DNA from 2 places in the Methylobacterium currus genome. Region 2 is predicted to be linked to the other one. Evidence: riboswitches for the same ligand, from Rfam matches in the RefSeq annotation. Region 2 holds a riboswitch; the other holds the start of a gene.
The links. A riboswitch is a leader RNA that binds a small molecule or an ion and turns the genes downstream of it on or off. The one in region 2 is predicted to bind ZMP and ZTP.
Positions count from the first base shown of each region.

Region 1: linked by a shared signal. The riboswitch ahead of DA075_RS15310 (bifunctional folylpolyglutamate synthase/dihydrofolate synthase) and the one ahead of DA075_RS31870 (LysE family translocator) in region 2 are both predicted to bind ZMP and ZTP.

Region 1 covers NZ_CP028843.1:3,264,727-3,269,129, forward strand. Annotated here, with positions in the region: gene DA075_RS15295 (copper chaperone PCu(A)C domain-containing protein) at 1-833, shown strand, start outside; gene DA075_RS15300 (hypothetical protein) at 912-1,298, opposite strand; gene DA075_RS15305 (Lrp/AsnC family transcriptional regulator) at 1,566-2,048, opposite strand; ZMP/ZTP riboswitch at 2,175-2,259, shown strand; gene DA075_RS15310 (bifunctional folylpolyglutamate synthase/dihydrofolate synthase) at 2,319-3,608, shown strand; gene DA075_RS15315 (LrgB family protein) at 3,605-4,321, opposite strand; gene DA075_RS15320 (CidA/LrgA family protein) at 4,318-4,403, opposite strand, start outside.
Region 2 covers NZ_CP028844.1:373,440-377,842, reverse strand. Annotated here, with positions in the region: gene DA075_RS31880 (outer membrane protein) at 1-96, opposite strand, end outside; gene DA075_RS31875 (cobyric acid synthase) at 301-1,749, shown strand; gene DA075_RS31870 (LysE family translocator) at 1,768-2,400, opposite strand; ZMP/ZTP riboswitch at 2,416-2,496, opposite strand; gene DA075_RS31865 (DUF1800 domain-containing protein) at 2,638-4,005, shown strand; gene DA075_RS31860 (DUF1501 domain-containing protein) at 4,011-4,403, shown strand, end outside.

The DNA of each region.
Region 1 (4,403 bases), on a different contig from region 2:
GCCATGGCTGCGACGGCAAGCCGACCACCGGCATCACCGTCACGATCCCCGACGGGGTGATCGCGGCCAAGCCCATGCCGAAGGCCGGCTGGGAGCTCAGCACCGAGAAGGGGGCCTATACCCGCGCCTATCCGTCGTATCACGGCACGGTCTCGGAGGGCGTGAAGACGATCACCTGGAAGGGCGGCTCCCTGCCCGACGACCTTTACGACGAGTTCGTGTTCCAGGCCCGCCTCACCGATGCGGTCGCGCCGGGGGGCACGGTCTACTTCCCGGTGCGCCAGGATTGCGACGGCGCCGTCGTCGACTGGCGCGAGGTGCCGGCCGCCGGCCAATCCGCCCGCGACCTGAAGACCCCGGCCCCGGGCGTGCGCATCGTGGCGGCCGCCGCCGCGGCGCCGGCCGCGCCGGCCTCCGTCAAGGCCGGCGACCTCACCATCGAGGCCCCGTGGATCCGCGCCACCCCCGGGGGCGCCAAGGTGGCGGGCGGCTACCTGCAGGTCACCAATACCGGCAAGGAGCCCGACCGGCTGGTCTCGGCCTCGATCCCGCTCGCGGGACGGGGCGAGGTGCACCAGATGGCGATGGACAAGGGCGTGGCGAAGATGGCGCCGGTGGAAGCCGGCCTCGTCATCAAGCCCGGCGAGACCGTGGTGCTCAAGCCCGGCGGCTACCACCTGATGTTCATGGACCTGACCGGCCCGGTGAAGGCCGGCGACGCCGTCGAGGGCACCCTCACCTTCGCCCGCGCCGGGACGGTGCCGGTGCGCTTCGCCGTCGGCGCCATCGGCGCCGCGGCGCCGGAGGCCGCGGGCGGGCACCAGCATCATTGATAGGCAAAGGGCGGCGACCATGTGCGGTCGCCGCCCTCTCCCGGCTTGTGGCGACGTCCGGCCGATGGCGTCAGGCGGTCACGCCCGGTCCGGAGCGAGGCCGGCGGCGGCGAGCAGCGCCTGGTCGAGGCCGTCGTTGCCGGCCGACAGCGCCTCGCGCAGGGCGGCCTCGTCGGCGTAGATCATCACGTCGCAGGCATCCTGCGCCGGATCGGCCCCATCATGCAGACAGGTGCGGATCACGTAACGGTGGTCCGAGGTGCGATAGAGCGTCTGAGTGACCGGCACGGGATCGCCGGGCCGGCTCGTCGTCCGGCCGATCGGGACCGCGAACAGGCTCACCGGGTCCGGCATGGTCCCCACCCTTCCGACGATCGGGTGCGGCTCGGCGCCCTCGCTCCAGCGCGCGCTCCGGGTCCGGGGCGGCGTTGGCACGGTGGGATCGTGGCGGTCCGGCCTCGTCATGCTGCGGCCTCTGTCATCCTGCCGTCGTGCGCCTCAGGCAATGAAGTCGAGTAGTCTCGGCGGACATACACCCTAGGGTCCTCGCCCCGGCGGTATAATATCAACTCGGAGTTTCGGCTGCGCGCTGTCCTGCCCTCGCTCAACTCTCGCGGACGGTCCGACGATCGCGCCAGCCCCCATCCGACAGTCCCGACTTTTAGGGCAGAGTGGCGCGAGAGTCAGTCTCTTACAGTAAAGTGCTCCCAGTCCCCGCGAGCGGCGGCGTGATCACAGCTCGGCCGCGGGCCCGTCGAGGGGGGCGATCGGCTCGTCCTTGATCTGGTCCAGAGCGAGCGCCGTGCGCACCGTGCGCACGTTGGGCAGGCCGGTCAGGTGCCCGACGAGCTGCTGGAAGGCGCCGAGATTCGGCGCGACGCATTTGAGCAGGAAGTCGGTCTCGCCCGAGAGGGTCCAGCATTCCCGCACCATCGGCCAGTCGCGCATCTCGGCCGCGAAGGCGGCGAGCTCCGCCTGGCCTTGGGCTGCGAGTTGCACCATGGCGAAGCACATCACCTCGTAGCCGAGCGCCTTCGGCTCCAGCAGGGCGCGGTAGCCGCGGATGATGCCCGCCTCCTCCAGCGCGCGGACCCGGCGCAGGCAGGGCGGCGCCGACAGGCCGACGCGCCGCGCCAGCTCCACGTTGGTGATGGAGCCGTCGGCCTGCAGCTCCCGGAGGATCGCCCAGTCGATGGCGTCGAGGCGGGCGGGCAAGGCGGCGGGCGATCCTGGCGGGTGGGGACGGGAGACCCGGTGAGTAGCCGCCCGCCGGGGCCGGCACAAGGTGACGCAACGGCCTCGCGCGCCGGTTGCCCGTCTCCGCCTCGTCTCTTATGGGGGGCTGTCCCGCGTGACTGGCGAGGTTCAAGGTGGTCCGACCACCGGGGAGCGCGGGATGTCGCCGCCGCTCGCCTGGGCACCCTCCCCGCACCGACCGACGGGTGACCCATGACGCCGACGCCGACGCCCAAAATGCCTTCATCCGTGCCCTCACCCTCCGACGCTCTCCCCCTGTGCACCGTCCTCGGCCGCCTCGACCGCCTGACCGACTGGGAGAAGCGGCCGCGGGGCGGGATGCGGGTCGGCCTCGAGCCGATGCGCGACCTGCTGCACCGGCTCGGCACGCCGCAGGCGTCCTTGCGGGTGATCCATGTCGGCGGCACCAAGGGCAAGGGCTCGGTCTGCGCGCTGATCGAGGCCGGGCTGATGCGGGCCGGCCTGCGGGTCGGGCGCTACGCCTCGCCCCACGTCGAATCGGTCACCGAGCGGGTCTGCCTCCAGGGCCGGCCGGTGGAGGATGCGCGCCTCGCGCTCGCGCTCGCCCGGGCGCTCGACGCCCACGAGGCGGCGGGCCGCGACGGCACGGCGGGCCGGGACGCGACCTGGTTCGACGTGCTGACGGCCGCCGCGCTCACGATCTTCGGCGAGGCGGAGCTCGACTGGGCGGTGATCGAGGTCGGCCTCGGCGGGCGGCTCGATTCGACCAACGCGGTGGGGAGCGAGGTCGCGGTCGTCACCAACGTCGCCCTCGAGCACACCGAGATCCTCGGGCACACCCGCGCGGCCATCGCCGCCGAGAAGGTCGGCATCCTCAAGCCCGGTGCGGCGCTCGTCACCACGCTCAGCCCCGACGACGAGGCCGGAGCGGTCGCATCCGCCCGCGCCGCCGCCCTCTCGTGCCCGGTGCTGCGGCCGGGGCTTCCCGACGGCGCCTCGATCGACGAGGAGAATGCCGCCCTCGCCGGCCTCGTCCTCGACCATCTCGGCCGCCGGGGCGCGCTCGGCCGCGACGGCACCCCCCTGCGTTCAAGCTTCCTCGACGCCGCTGCCCGCGCGAGCGCTCGCCTGCCCGGGCGGCTCGAGCGCCGGCGGATGCGGACCGCCACCGGTGCGGTGCCGGTGGTGCTCGACGGAGCCCATGTGCCGTTCAACCTCGCGGCGGTCCTGCGCGACCTCGCGCGCGCGCCCGACCTCCCGGGTCCCTGCACCGCCCTCGTGGCTCTGGCGGGCGACAAGGACGCGGCGGGGTTCCTCGCGGCCCTGGCCCGGCACGGGGCGAGCGTGGTCGCGACCGAGATGCCGGAGCGGCGCGGGCACGCCGCCGCGGCGCTCCGGGCGCTCGCCGCGGCCGAGGGGATGGAGGCCGAGGCGGTGGCCGCCCCGGATGCAGGCCTCACCCGTGCGGCGGACCTCGCCGCACTGCGGGGCGGCTGGCTCCTGGTGACCGGCTCGCTCCACCTCGTCGGGGCCTTGCGGGCGGCGACGGAGGCCTAACGCAGCACCGACAGCGCCAGCGGCACCAGCACGGCGGTCAGGAAGGCGTTGAGACCCATGGCGATGCCAGCGAAGGTGCCGGCGACCTCGCTGACCTGAAAGGCGCGGGCGGTGCCGATGCCGTGGGCGGCCAAGCCCGCCGCGAAGCCGCGGGCGCGGTAATCCCTTATCCCGAGACGGTCGAGGAGCGGCGTGACCATGATCGCGCCGAGGATGCCGGTGAGGATCACCAGCACGGCGGTCAGCGTCGGGTCGCCGCCGAGCGCCGAGGTGATGCCCATGGCGACGCTGGCGGTCACGGATTTCGGCGCCAGCGCGATCAGGATCGGATCCGGCACGCCGAGGAGCTTCGCGGTGCCGATGCCGGTGACGAGGGCGACCGTGGAGCCGACCGCCAGGGCGGCCAGCATCGGCACCAGCACCCGGGTCACGGTCTTGCGGTGCTCGTAGAGCGGGATCGCCAGCGCCACCGTGGCGGGGCCGAGCAGGAAGTGCACGAATTGCGCGCCCTCGAAATAGACCGCGTAGGGCGTGCGGGTGACGACCAGCACCAGGCCGACCATCCAGATCGCGTGCAGCACGGGGTTCGCCAGCGGATGGCGCCCGGTGGCGGCGGAGATCCGGTCGGCGATGACGTAGGCGGTGAGCGTCACGGTGAGCCACAGGAGCGGCGTGCGCGACAGGAAGACCCAGAGGGCGAACTCGCCCGTCATCGCCCGGTCCGCCGCGCGACATACGAGAAGGTGGTGACCGTGGCGACGAGCGCCAGCGCCGTCGAGACCACCAGCGCGACGG
Region 2 (4,403 bases):
CGGCGGCGGGGCGACGCGGGCCGGCAGGTCGGCCGCGAAGGCCGCCCCGGTGAGGAGCGACGTCGCGGCGCCGGCGAGCAGGAACTTCTTGAGCACTGGAGGACGCCCCGGTTGAGCGAAAATGTGGCTGTAGGCTAGCTTGAGCGTGGCCGCGCGCCTATGACCGCCGCGCCACACCTGGCGGTTGACCGATCGGGTTTCTGAATTTTTTCCGTGCGCTGCCGCACGACGTGGCCGGCAAACCCCCGAGGAGTCATGCCTGTGCGAGACATGCCCGCGCGAGAGGGCGCCAAGGCCCTGATGATCCAGGGCACGGGCTCGGATGTCGGCAAGTCGCTGATCGTCGCCGGGCTCGCCCGCGCCTTCGCGCGGCGGGGCCTGCGGGTGCGGCCGTTCAAGCCGCAGAACATGTCGAACAATGCCGCCGTCACCGCCGATGGCGGCGAGATCGGCCGGGCCCAGGCGCTCCAGGCCCGCGCGGCGGGCGTCGCGCCGTCCGTGCACATGAACCCGGTGCTCCTGAAGCCGCAGAGCGAGACCGGCTCGCAGGTGGTGGTGCAGGGGCGGATGGTCGGCACCGCGCGGGCCCGGGAGTACCAGGCCTGGAAGCCGCGGCTGCTGGCGGCGGTCGTCGAGAGCTTCGGGCGGCTGCGCGCCGAATCCGACCTGGTGCTGGTCGAGGGCGCGGGCTCGGCCTCGGAGGTGAACCTGCGCCGGGGCGACATCGCCAATATGGGGTTTGCCCGTGCCACCGGCACGCCGGTGGTGCTCCTCGGCGACATCGACCGCGGCGGGGTGATCGCGAGCCTCGTCGGCACGAAGGCGGTGCTCGATCCCGAGGATGCCGCGATGGTGCGGGGCTTCCTCGTCAACCGTTTCCGCGGCGACCCGAACCTGTTTTCCGACGGCATGGACCTGATCGCCGCCCGCACCGGCTGGGAAGCGCTCGGGCTGATCCCGCATTTCCCGGACGCCGCGCGGCTGCCGGCGGAGGACGTGCTCGGCCTGCGCGGCGCCGAGCGGCCGGGCGGAAAGGTCGTGGCGGTGCCGGTCCTGCCGCGCATCGCCAATTTCGACGACCTCGATCCCTTGCGGGCCGAGCCCGGGGTGAGCGTGGTGCTGGTGGAGCCCGGCCGGCCGATCCCGGCCGAGGCCGGCCTCGTGCTGCTGCCGGGCTCCAAGACCACGATCCCCGACCTCGCCTTCCTGCGCCGGCAGGGCTGGGACATCGACATCCTGGCCCATCGCCGCCGCGGCGGGCGGGTGCTCGGCCTGTGCGGCGGCTACCAGATGCTCGGCACCACTCTGAGCGATCCGCAGGGCATCGAGGGGCCGCCCGGCACGGTGGCGGGCTTAGGCCTCCTCGACGTCGCGACGGTGCTCACGGCCGAGAAGCGGCTCGCCGCGGCGCGCGGCGTCAGCCTGCCGGACGGAACGCCGTTCACCGGCTACGAGATGCATGTCGGCGAAACCGACGGGCCCGACGCGGCCCGGCCGCTGCTCCGCCTCGCCTGCGGCCGCCCTGACGGCGCCGTGTCGGCCGACGGGCTCGTCTGCGGCACCTACGTGCACGGCCTGTTCGCCGACGAGGGCCAGCGTGCCCTGTGGCTGAACCGACTCGGCACCGCGCCGGGGCCGGAGGCCTACGAAGCGGTGATCGACAGCGTGCTCGACGGCCTCGCCGACCACCTCGAGGCGCATGTCGATTGCGACCGGCTGCTGGCGCTGGCGGGCGGCGGCCGGCCGTGAGCGGCGGCCCCCGCGATTTTAGCGGCGGGCCTCCGTCGCCATCCGGACGGCGAGGGCGGCCAGCACCGTTCCCATCACCCAGCGCTGCACGACGGCGAAGGACGGCCGCCGGGTCAGGAACAGCGCGATCGATCCGGCCGAGACCGCGATGAGCGCGTTGACCAGGACGCTGACGACGATCTGCACCGTGCCGAGCACGAGCGCCTGGCCCAGCACGCTCCCGGCCGCCGGATCGATGAATTGCGGCAGCAGCGACAGGTACATGACGGCGATCTTCGGATTGAGCAGGTTGGTCAGGAAGCCCATGAGGAACAGCGTGCGAGGGCTGTCCTTCGGCAGGTCCTCGACCTCGAAGGGCGAGCGGCCGCCGGGCCGGACGGCCTGCCAGGCGAGCCAGAGCAGGTAGGCCGCGCCGCCGAGGCGGACCGCGTCGTACGCATAGGGCACCGCGAGGACGAGCGCGGTGATGCCGAAGGCCGCGCAGAGCATGTAGACGACGAAGCCGAGGGCCACGCCGCCGAGCGAGATCAGGCCCGCCGTCCTGCCCTGGCAGATCGAGCGCGAGATCAGGTAGATCATGTTGGGTCCGGGCGTCAGGACCATGCCGAGCGCGATCGCCGCGAAGGCGAGGAGGTTGCTTGAGGCGGGCATCGTCGTTCCCTTGCAGGAGGATGCCCAGACGCGCGGCGACGGCCCTTCGCGCTCCCCGATGGTGCCCCATCTCAAGCGTCAGTCACGCGAGGGTGAGGGATCCTATCGCCGACGCCCTCGCCCGTCGAGACGACGTCTCGCCGGCGTACCCTTACGAAACCGTCATCTCCCGCTCAGCATCGGTTAAGCCCTTGCGGCGCGTCATGAGGGTGGCTGACGAAAGGGGAGGGCACGGGCATGGCGGTCGATCCGCGCTGGACGGCGCTCGCCCTCGGGCGTTTCGGGCTCGGCGCCCGTCCGGGCGACCTCGCCCGGGCGGAGCCGGTCGAGGAGGTCTTGCGCGGCGAGATTCAGGCGGGCGTCGTCCCCCTGCCGGGCGGGCCGAGCCTCTCCTCCGCGTCGACCCTGCTCACCGCCCTCCAGGCGGAGGATCAGAGCCGCAAGCTCGCCCGGGCCGGCAACCTGGACGCCCCGACGCCGGAAGGCCCGCCGGCGCCGCCGATCCCGGAGCGCACCTACCAGGCCGAGGTGGCGGCCCGCCTCGCCCTGGCGCAACAGGCGCCCACCGGCCTCGTCGAGCGCCTGGTCTGGTTCTGGGCCAACCACTTCACCGTCTCGGTGGTGCGGGGGGCGAACCTGCGGGTCAGCGCCGGCGCCTTCGAGCGCGAGGCGATCCGCCCGCACGTGCTCGGGCGGTTTCGCGACCTGCTGCTCGCCGCCGCCACCCATCCGGCGATGCTGATCTACCTCGACAACATCGCCTCGGTGGGCCCCAACTCGCCGGCGGGCCAGCGCCAGGGAAAGGGCCTCAACGAGAATCTCGGCCGCGAGCTCCTGGAGCTGCACACCCTCGGCAGCGAGGGCGGCTACGGCCAAGCCGACGTGACGGCGCTCGCCCGCATCCTCACCGGCTGGTCGCTGCAGCGCGACGGCCAGGCTGCGGGCCTGCCGGGTGCGACCGCCTTCCGACGCGCCGCCCACGAGCCGGGCGCGGTGACGCTGTTGGGCCGCACCTATCTCGATGTCGGGCCCGAGCAGCTGCGCATGGCTCTCGACGACCTCGCGGTGCATCCCGCGACCGCCCGCCACGTCGCCTTGCGGCTCGCCCGCCACTTCGTCGCCGACGATCCGCCCCCCGCCCTGGTGGCGCGCCTCGCCCAGACCTTCATCGACCAGGACGGCGACCTGTCGCGGGTGTCGCTGGCGCTGATCGAGGCGCCGGAGGCCTGGAACCCGGTTCAGCGCAAGATCCGCTCGCCGCAGGAATTCTTGGTCGCGGCCTTGCGCGGCCTCGCCCTCGCGCCCCATCCCGGAATGGTGATGAACGGGCTCGCCGCCCTCGGCCAGCCATTCTGGTCCGCCCCGGCCCCGAACGGCTATCCCGACGATGCCGGCGCCTGGGCCTCGCCGGAGGGGTTGCGCACGCGGCTCGACCTCGCCGCCCGGACGGGCCAGCTCGCCGCCGGCACCGACCCGGCGGCCTTTGCCGAGTCGGTGCTGGGGCCGCTCGCCACCGACGAGACCCGCACGGCGCTGCGCCGGGCCGAGAGCCGGGCGCAAGCCATCGCCCTCGTCCTGATGGCCCCCGAGTTCCAGCGACGGTGATCCCCATGACGGAATCGTGCGATGTCCACCCGAGCCGCCGGGCGATCCTCGGCACCGCCGGCGCTTTGTTCGCCTGGGGCGCCATCCCCCGCACCGCTTACGCCGCGCCGGGCGCCCGCGACGCCCGCCTCGTGGTGGTGATCCTGCGGGGCGCCCTCGACGGCCTCTCGGCGGTGGCGCCCCTGGGCGACCCGGCCTATGCCGCTCTACGTCCCGGCATCGCGCTCACCCGCGACGGGCCGGCGGCGGCTCTGCCCCTCGACGGCTTCTTCGCCCTGCATCCGGCGCTGCCGACCTTCGCGCGGCTCTATGCCACCCGCCAGGCCCTGGTGGTGCATGCGGCTGCCACCGGCTACCGCGAACGCTCTCATTTCGACGGGCAGGACGTGCTCGAGAGC